Regions from separate parts of the Pseudarthrobacter sp. As-47 genome, predicted to be linked through region 1. Evidence: riboswitches for the same ligand, from Rfam matches in the RefSeq annotation. Region 1 holds a riboswitch; each other region holds the start of a gene.
What was found. A riboswitch is a leader RNA that binds a small molecule or an ion and turns the genes downstream of it on or off. The one in region 1 is predicted to bind cyclic di-AMP.
Positions count from the first base shown of each region.

Region 1 (2,193 bases):
CAGGGGCGATCCGTCTGTGGCGGCAGGGCCGGGGCTGGTCCGTGGTGCGGACCTGTTCCTTCCTGGTCGGCTGCCTGGCCATCATCGTGGTCATGGGAGCCGGCATCGAAGGGTACGGACTGCGGATGTTCTCCATCTTTATGTTCCAGCAACTGACCCTGATGATGGCCGTTCCGCCGCTGCTGGTCATCGGATCACCAGGAACACTGCTGTTGCGGGCAACACCCCACGGCAGGCTGGGCCGCCGCGTCCTCCAAGCCGCGCTATGGGGCCTGCGTTCCCGATGGGGACGCGTTGCTATTCACCCGGCCTTCATGGTCCCGCTGTTCCTGCTCAGCTTTTACGGCGTGTACTTCTCCGGTCTGGCGGACCTGCTGCTGCCAAACTGGTACGGCCACGTCGGCCTGGAACTGCTGTTCCTGATCTCCGGGATCCTCTTCACCGTGCCGTTGATTTCCGCTGACCCGCTGCCGAGCCGCCAAACCCACTTCGGACGGATGATCGATATCTTCGCGGAGATGCCGTTGCACGCGTTCTTCGGGGTGGTCATCATGATGGCCACCACTCCCATGGTTAAATTCTTCGCCGCGCCGCCTGCGAGCTGGAACATCAACCCCATGACGGACCAGGGCGTAGCCGGCGGATTGGCATGGTCCTACGGGGAATTACCCGGAGTGCTTCTGCTGATGTTCATCCTGGTCCGCTGGCAGCGTGAGGAAGCCAGATCCAACGCCAGAATTGAGCGGGCCGAGCTCACCGGAGGAACCCCGGAGCTGGACGCCTACAACAGCTACCTGCAGCAGCTGGCAGACAGACCTGAACCCCGTCGCCGATAAAGGGCCCGGTCAACTTGACCCGCGGGCCTGGTCATATGAAGATATCTGCAGATGAATTTTACGAAGCGTAGAACTGCGCCTTCCTTGCTGCTGTTATCAGATTGTGATAATTAGGTTTTCTTAGGTAACGTTAGTTCAGGCTTTCCTGTATTGAGCCCTCGACGCCGCACGCTCAGCCCCGCCGGCGGTGTCAGATCCGAACATGAACGGCGGGGGCGGAGGACCCACAAACGGCAGCTTGCTGCCTTGGGGTGAAGACGCACACTGTGCCGGGCCACGAGGGCCGGCTCCACGGGGCGTCCGGGCTTTCTCCTTGGCCCGAACCCGACAGCTAACTTCGCAGGCGACCCGAAAGGATTCCGCTGTGCCCTCCTCCCTCCATGGCCGCCGCCGCGCTCTGCCCAGTGACCGCTCCCGGCGCCGCGCCGGTGCTGCCAGAACTGCGCGCCGCGCCGTCCGTCCCGTGGCCCCGTCCCCGCGCCCTGTCTGGCTTCCCGGGGCCTCCGCTTTTGCCGCCGTCGTGATGCTTGCAGCCGGCATACCCGCCGCGCATGCCGGGCTTATTGCCGCCGGCACCGTTCCCGCCGCCGAGCCGGCCGCTGTGGAGGCAGCCCCGGCCATAACAGCGCAGGAACAGGCGGTCATCACTTATCCGCGCACTGACGTCGGGACCCGTCCGGCCGAACGGCCTGAGACGCCCGCGCCTGCCGCAACAGGATCCACCGCCGGGACCCCCTCCGCAGTTCCTTCCGCTGCAGCGGCGGCACCGCCAACGGTTGTGCCCGTGGATACCACCCTGGGCGCTCCGCTGGCCAGCATGTCCATTTCCTCTCCGTTCGGGTTCCGGACGAGCCCGATCACGGGCGCGTCCGGTGAATTGCATACCGGGCTGGATCTGGTGGCTTCGTGCCAGACGGCAGTGTTCACGGCCGGCTCGGGGACCGTCGTGGAAGCTGGATGGTCCCAGAACGGCGGCGGAAACCGCATCGTTGTCGATCATGGCAATGGGATGAAAAGCACGTACAACCATCTGTCCTCAATAGAGGTCTCCGTCGGTTCTGTGGTGGCCAAGGGCCAGCGGCTCGGCGGGGCCGGAACAACCGGAAACTCCACCGGATGCCACCTGCACTTCGAAATCGTCCGCGACGGCGTGACGGTGGATCCCCAGGGCTGGCTCCGGCCGTGACCCTCATGGAACCGGGCGACCAGGCGCCGGCAACGTCACCAATGCACCGGAAGCGGCTTTGGGCTGTTTTCTTCATAGTAGTGGCCCTCACCGCGCTGGGCTTCTTCGCTTTGGGCCGGCTTTCCGCGGCGCCCGCACTCGTCCCGGACTCCGGCCCGGACGCCGGATTTG
Region 1 is NZ_CM177088.1:159,321-161,513, reverse strand. Features, by position in the region: gene AC4BCK_RS00785 (cytochrome c oxidase assembly protein) at 1-836, shown strand, start outside; cyclic di-AMP (ydaO/yuaA leader) riboswitch at 1,023-1,196, shown strand; gene AC4BCK_RS00780 (M23 family metallopeptidase) at 1,201-2,022, shown strand; gene AC4BCK_RS00775 (DUF305 domain-containing protein) at 2,028-2,193, shown strand, end outside.

Region 2 (2,193 bases), 1.8 Mb from region 1:
AGCCGTTCACTCCGTCACCGACCATGGCTACCTTCAGACCGCGGGCCTGGTGGTGGCCGTCGTGGCCGCCGCCGTGAGGCTGGGTGTGGTCTTCCATGGTTCCTCCTTGAGAGGAGACTCCGCCTCATCCCGGAAGGTTCGCTGCGCGGGAGGCTGGAGAAGTTAGTTGCCGATGAGTGTGTAGCCGGCGCAGGTGACAGCCTCAGGCACAGCGGAACTGTCGGCTTGCTGCCGACAATCAGTCGGGAACGGCCGCCCCGGAACGAGGTCAAAAGAGGCCGATTCCACACCCTCAAGGGCGGGGACACGGCCTTCCGGACGGTCTGCACGCAATGTTCGCAGGTCAGACCCTCCACTGCGAATTCGGCGTTACTGGCGCCGGCAGCCGTGGCTTATCCGGAAGAGGCTTGGGTTGGGCAGCAGCTGCAACAAGTAGCGGCTGAGACGGGGGGCGGTTCAGCGGTTTCAGTTCCACGCATGTCAGTTTCCATTCCTTGAAAATGAAAATGAAAATGAAGATGAAGGCGATGGGCGCTGGGGTTGAACGGCTGTGAAAGGCGGCGCGGTGGGACATACCACTTTACGGACAACACCTCGAATAAACCCCCTGGGGGTATATCGGCAAGTGCAAAGTAAGAACATGCCGCCCGGTCCGTTATGCAAATGTGACAAGTGGGGCTGCTGTGACGTAGGGTCTAAAGCCGTGCCGGTTTCTCCGAAGGCGGCATTCCCTCGCAGACTTGCCTAACTCTGCCGCTGCCCGGGATCCGTTCGCAAATTCGTCCGGCAGAGACGGGGAACCCATATTGGCCTGCTTCCGGCAGACCTTGGGGTGAAGCCGTGCCTGGTGCATTCGTGCATCACCACGGCCGGGTGTCTCCCATCCGAATCCGACAGCTAACCTCGCAGGCAGTGGGAGAGGCCCTTTCATGCCCATTCGCAAAGTTCACGGCCGCCGTCGCGCGGTCCCCGTCCACACGAACGCCTTCGCAGTCCTGACAAAGTCCGTCGCTGACAACGTCGGCGGTGTGGGCCGCCAGGCCGCCGTCATTGCAGCCGCTTCCGGCCTCGTGCTGACCAGCGGTATTGCCGCCCAGGCAGCAGACGCCCCAACCCAGCGTGAAGCGGAGCCGGCATCGGCAACAAACCTGGAAGTCGCCAGCCAGGTACAAACCCCGCTCAGCGCGGACGCTACAGTCCAGATCACCTTCGAGCGTCCTGTCGTGAAGACAACCGCAGCGCCTGTGGTGGAAGCACCCAAGCCCGTTGAGGCCCCCAAGGCCGCCGTTGCCGCGGCGCCTGTTGTTGCGAAGGCAGCTGCTGCTGCCCCGGCCAAGGCCCAGATCACCGTTACCCCTGCTGCTGCCGCTCCTGTTGCAGCACCGGCAGCCGGCGGGATCAACGCCACCATGGTCTCCTCCGCCTACGCCCAGATCGGCATGATCCAGGACTGCACACGACTGGTCGAGAACGCGCTCAATGCTGCAGGGATCCCCGTGGGCGACCTCGGCCCGATGCAGTTCATGAACTACGGCACCGTTGTCTCCGATCCGCAGCCCGGTGACATGGTCATGCAGCCCGGCCACGTAGGCATCTACGTCGGCAACGGCCAGGTCCTCAGCTCCGGCCTCAACGGAAAGAACGAAACAGCCGTCCACCCCCTGACCTGGATGACCTCCAAGGGTGCCGTCACCTTCGTCCGCCCAGGCAAATAAAAAACCGCTGAAGGCCGGTGATTCAATGCCTTGGGGGCAATGAATCACCGGCCTTCGGCGTATCCCGGCCGGGTCAAATCCGCAGCCCGGATGTTGGACCCATCCCCCAGAGCATGGAGGATTCACTAAGTGCTGTAACGTCGGATGCGCTGAGCGCCAGCTGTAGCAGCCCGGCCATCGCGCCGAGCCTTGCTTTTCCTCAGCGGCCGCTTTTTAAAAGGGATACATGAACGCCAACACTCCAAGCCAGAACTCTGCCGCTGTTCCTCAGCCTGGTGGTGACCCTGTTCGTCCACATGGTATGCCCCTCGGAGCGCGTCGACTCGTGCTCATCGGAGGCTTGTGCATTCCGATCGGCCTGGTAGCGGGGCCCTTCCTCTTCGGCATCCAGATCATCGCCGTGGCCGGCATTGTGGCAGTGAGTGTCGCTCTATCTCACGGGAACGGCAAGGCATGGTTCACGCGGTGGCCACGCCTG
Region 2 is NZ_CM177088.1:1,992,453-1,994,645, forward strand. Features, by position in the region: partial or broken gene AC4BCK_RS09240 (heavy metal translocating P-type ATPase) at 1-49, opposite strand, end outside; cyclic di-AMP (ydaO/yuaA leader) riboswitch at 733-926, shown strand; gene AC4BCK_RS09245 (NlpC/P60 family protein) at 930-1,715, shown strand; gene AC4BCK_RS09250 (hypothetical protein) at 2,056-2,193, shown strand, end outside.
Region 2: another riboswitch for cyclic di-AMP. It lies ahead of AC4BCK_RS09245 (NlpC/P60 family protein); the one in region 1 lies ahead of AC4BCK_RS00780 (M23 family metallopeptidase).

Region 3 (2,193 bases), 1.8 Mb from region 1:
AGCCCTGCCGTTGTTAGGGCCCGGTGATCTGCCTAATTAGGCGGCCAGAGATCCGCCGTTGACTGCCCTGAGGATTTAGACGGGCAACCGGAATAATTTTGCAGCCGCGAAGCCTTGGAAGCGGCTGGCACTTTGATGTCCAGTCTGGGGATGTACCTTTCCCGCGCAGCGCTGGCTGTGCTGATAGGGATGGCGTTCGTGTTTCTTAGGATAGGAGGCCCGCTCGAATGGCTTGGCCGCGCGGCCAACAAGTAGGACGAGGAGAGCCGGACCTGTCCACCAAAAAAGAATCCGTGGCACCATTTTCTCTCCCGCCGCTGCCGCCATCGGTCTGGGATAACGAATTTGTAACTTATGCGAACCGTCGTTAGTCTTGGTATGCATACCCCTACCGGTATGCATGGGCCGCTACGCCAAACCCCGCCGGCGGCCGATGACCATGACCTTCTCAAGGCGGGCGCGGAGGATCCACTTACGGCGCGCGAGAGCGCACCTTGGGGTGAAGCTACTTGGCGGCTGCGTTAGCGCGCGTCCCCAGCAGCCGGACAGTCCACTCGTCCGAATCCGACAGCTAACTTCGCCGGCGCCGAGAGGACCACTATCTTGTCTGCCCAGCCCAGACACGGCCGTCGCCGTGCCCTTCCTGCTCCCGGGCCGCGCCGCCGACTCCGTCTCCATGACGCTGCCGTTCTGCTCCGCAGCCAAAAGTGGGGTGTTTCAGCCGCCGTCACGGGAATGATTGCCCTGACTGCCCTTTCGGCCGCGCAGGCCGACTCGGGTGCTCGCGCCGAGGTTCCGGGCCAGATCACCACATCCGCGATTCCTGACTTTGAGGCTGCAGTATCTGCAGCGCCGAGCGCGGTCTTGACCTTTGACCGCCCGGCAGTTACGTCCCAGCCCGCCCCAACTCCTGCACCGGCAGCACCGGTGGAGGCCGCCGGAACGGTTGCGGCACCGGCCCCTGTGGCACCGGCGGCTAAGGCCGCCCCGAGCGCGCAGTCCAAGGGCCTGAGAGCCCCACTGGCCGCCATGAACGTGAGCTCGCCTTTCGGATTTCGTGTCAGCCCCATTACGGGAGCTGCAGGGGAACTGCATACCGGCATCGACCTGACAGGAGCATGCTCGACGGCGGTGTCCGCTGCCGGTGGAGGGAAAGTCGTGGAGGCAGGCTGGAGCCCGTATGGCGGCGGCAACCGGATCGTTGTGGACCACGGCAACGGGTTGAAGACCACCTATAACCACCTGGCCAGCATTGGTGTTTCTGTTGGGCAAACAGTCGCGCAGGGCCAACAGATTGCGGGCGTTGGTACGACCGGGGCGTCAACTGGCTGCCATCTTCATTTCGAGGTCATGGTGAACGGAACGACCGTCAATCCCTCCGCCTACATCTGATAGCGGACCGGACTTCCTGCTTCGAATCCGTCGGATCGCAGTTGTTTTGATGAAAAGCAGACCCGCACTGTCAGCAACCTTCCGAACACCGGACCCTGTTGTGTAGGGTCAGGGCGCTCCCTGGCTTCCTCGGAGGTGGGGACTGTCTTTCGCGCGCTTCGTACAGGTTCTGGGACCAGTCAAATTCGGCGGCCGCGTCCTGCTGCAGTCCCTCGTCAAAGAGTCTTCGGCCGCGGACCGAGGGCCCGCTTACAAGTCGTAGCGGTCAGCGGTCCTAACAGCCTGAAGTTCGGCATTCACTCCGGTCACGTACTATAAGTGCATACACGCGCACTTTTGCATTCAAGGTGTCGGGCCGGATGTTGTCTGTTCTGAGGAATGTCACGTACGGGCGGCTGTTCGTGGCGCAGATCGTGGCGCTGATCGGCACGGGCCTGCTGACGGTGGCTTTGGGGCTGCTGGCGTATGACCTGGCAGGCAGCAATGCCGGGGCCGTTCTCGGTACGGCGTTGACTATCAAGATGCTGGCCTACGTGGGCCTCGCCCCGGTAATCAACGCCCTGGTGGCGCGGTGGCCAAAGAAGCGGGTCCTGATCGGGGCGGATCTGATCCGGGCAGGAATGGCGTTGTGCCTGCCCTTCATCACCGATGTCTGGCAGATCTACGTGGTGATCTTCCTGCTTCAGTCAGCCTCTGCGACGTTCACCCCGGCGTTCCAGTCCCTTATCCCCACGATCCTCACCGACGAGCGGGATTACACCCGGGCCCTGTCGCTGTCCCGGCTGGCCTACGACATGGAAG
Region 3 is NZ_CM177088.1:1,928,832-1,931,024, forward strand. Features, by position in the region: cyclic di-AMP (ydaO/yuaA leader) riboswitch at 412-598, shown strand; gene AC4BCK_RS08895 (M23 family metallopeptidase) at 1,030-1,392, shown strand; gene AC4BCK_RS08900 (MFS transporter) at 1,752-2,193, shown strand, end outside.
Region 3: another riboswitch for cyclic di-AMP. It lies ahead of AC4BCK_RS08895 (M23 family metallopeptidase); the one in region 1 lies ahead of AC4BCK_RS00780 (M23 family metallopeptidase).

Region 4 (2,193 bases), on a different replicon from region 1:
TGCCGCCACCGTCGCGGTCCCGGGAGGTCCCGTCCGTAACCTCAATTTCAGCCCTTCCGTAATTTCCGGATGCCGCACTCTCCGGGTGCCCATCTGGGGGTATGCGGCAGAACCGGAGGCGCTGGCGCCGGTATTTACAACCAGGCCGAGGGATCGACTGTCTGGCCGTTGACAACAACTTCGAAGTGCAGATGGCAGCCGGTGGAGTTGCCGGTTGTACCGGCAATCCCGATCCGCGAGCCGGTTTCGACCGCTTGGTTTATCTGTACACCGATCGTTTCGAGGTGGTTGTAGGTCGTTTGGAGGCCGTTCCCATGCTCAATGACAATGCGGTTGCCGCCGCCGTAGGGGCTGAATCCCGCTTCGATGACTGTGCCCTTGCCGGCGCTGAAGACTTCCGTGCCGCAGCCGGCGGCAAAGTCCTGGCCGGTGTGCAGTTCACCTGCCGACCCGGTCAGCGGATTGGTCCTGTATCCAAATGGAGAATTGGTCACCGGATTTAGTACCGGGGAGCTGAGCCTGGCTCCCGGCGCTGGAGCCGCCTTTACGGAAACCTGCGGGGGAGCTGGAGCCGCCTTTACGGAACCCTGCGGGGGTGCTGTTGCCTTGTCGGGGGAAGCTGTTTCTGCGGCATGCGTCTTTTGTTGCGGCGGAGCAGCAGGGCTTGGGCTGGTTGTCACCTCGGTCCGTTCGAAGTTCAGCTGCGCTCCGGCGGCGGCAGCCACGGGCACATAATCCGCTGGCGCGGTGGTTCCTGCTGCTTGTGTTTGGGGGAGGGTAGTGGCGCGCGGGGTGGTTGCGTGGGCGGAGGCCAGCGACGCTGTCAGGGCTACGCTGGAGGCAATGACTGCCAGCGCGGCCTTGCGTCCACGGTGGCGTGATGACCCGTCAGCGGACGGGTCCGCCCGGCGCCTGCCCTGAAGTGGTGCGGCGCGGCGCCGCCCACTGGCGGGCCTTGCCGTGGCGGGCGGGTGCGTACCGGGCACAGGGGAGTCCCCGGCAGGAGTGTGGATGTTCACAAAATGTCCTTCTGCCGGCGCCTGCGGGGTTAGCTGTCGGATTCGGGTCAGGAACAATAACCCGGCCCCTGCCCGCACGCACCGGACATGGCTGCATAGCGGTTCAGGGGCTTCACCCCAAGACGGCCGAAGGGCCGTCACTGATGGGTTCCCCACCTCTGCCAGGTGAACTTGAATGGGCCGGCCGGCTGGCAGAGTTCGGCGCACCGCCCGGGAAACACCCTGTTGATGGCATTTCCACCCCAGTATTGACCTTCCACCGCGGGGGAAGGTCAACACTGGAGGGAAGAACATCACATCCAGCGCCCGGATCAGCGGTACGGCCCGTCCCGGGCAGGCAGAATGGAAACAGAAGACATGCAACATAACCCTTGCACCGCTCCACGAGGTTCCTTATGACGAGCGGCAAGTCATCCAAACAGGCACGTCAAGACGGCGCTGCCAAACTGGCATTGGTGAAGGCACAGCAGGCGCGGCGGGCTACGAGACGCAGGATCGCCGCCGTGATCGGTTCCCTTACAGCGGTCGGAGTGGTGGTCGGCCTGGTCCTGCTCGCCCTGGTGAACGATCCAGCGCCGCAGGCCCGTGGGGACATTGAGGTTACCGGCCTGCAGACTTTCAGCGGCCTCAGCGCGAACCATGTCAAGGACCCGGTCAGCTATCAACAGGCTCCGCCGGTTGGTGGGGACCACTCGCCGGTCTGGCTCAACTGCGGCGTCTACGGCCAGCCGGTACCGGACGAGAATGCTGTCCACGCACTCGAGCACGGGGCCATCTGGGCCACGTACGACCCGGCAAGGATCACCGCTGCGCAGGCCGAAGCACTGCAGGGCGCACTTCCTGACACCTATGCCGTGCTCTCGCCCTTGGAAGGAACCAGCTCGCCCATCATGCTCACAGCTTGGGGAGCGCAGGTCGGGGTTGACTCGCCAGAGGACGAGCGGATCGAACTTTTTGTCTCCAAATACTGGCAGTCACCGGATGCACCCGAGCCTGGAGCCACTTGCACGGGGGGACTGGACGCCCCTGGGCGCAAGTGATGACGGCAAAATCTATGTTTTGGCGCGTTACCGCTGCCGGTGCCGCGCTGGTGTTGGTCTTGCTCGCCGGGTGGGCGGTTGGACGCCTGACTGCGCGGACCGGAGTCCCAGGCGAAGGCAGCCCGGAGGCCGGG
Region 4 is NZ_JBYZMU010000002.1:43,530-45,722, forward strand. Features, by position in the region: gene AC4BCK_RS21100 (bifunctional copper resistance protein CopD/cytochrome c oxidase assembly protein) at 1-9, opposite strand, end outside; gene AC4BCK_RS21105 (M23 family metallopeptidase) at 135-1,019, opposite strand; cyclic di-AMP (ydaO/yuaA leader) riboswitch at 1,023-1,197, opposite strand; gene AC4BCK_RS21110 (thioredoxin-like domain-containing protein) at 1,475-2,059, shown strand; gene AC4BCK_RS21115 (DUF305 domain-containing protein) at 2,059-2,193, shown strand, end outside.
Region 4: another riboswitch for cyclic di-AMP. It lies ahead of AC4BCK_RS21105 (M23 family metallopeptidase); the one in region 1 lies ahead of AC4BCK_RS00780 (M23 family metallopeptidase).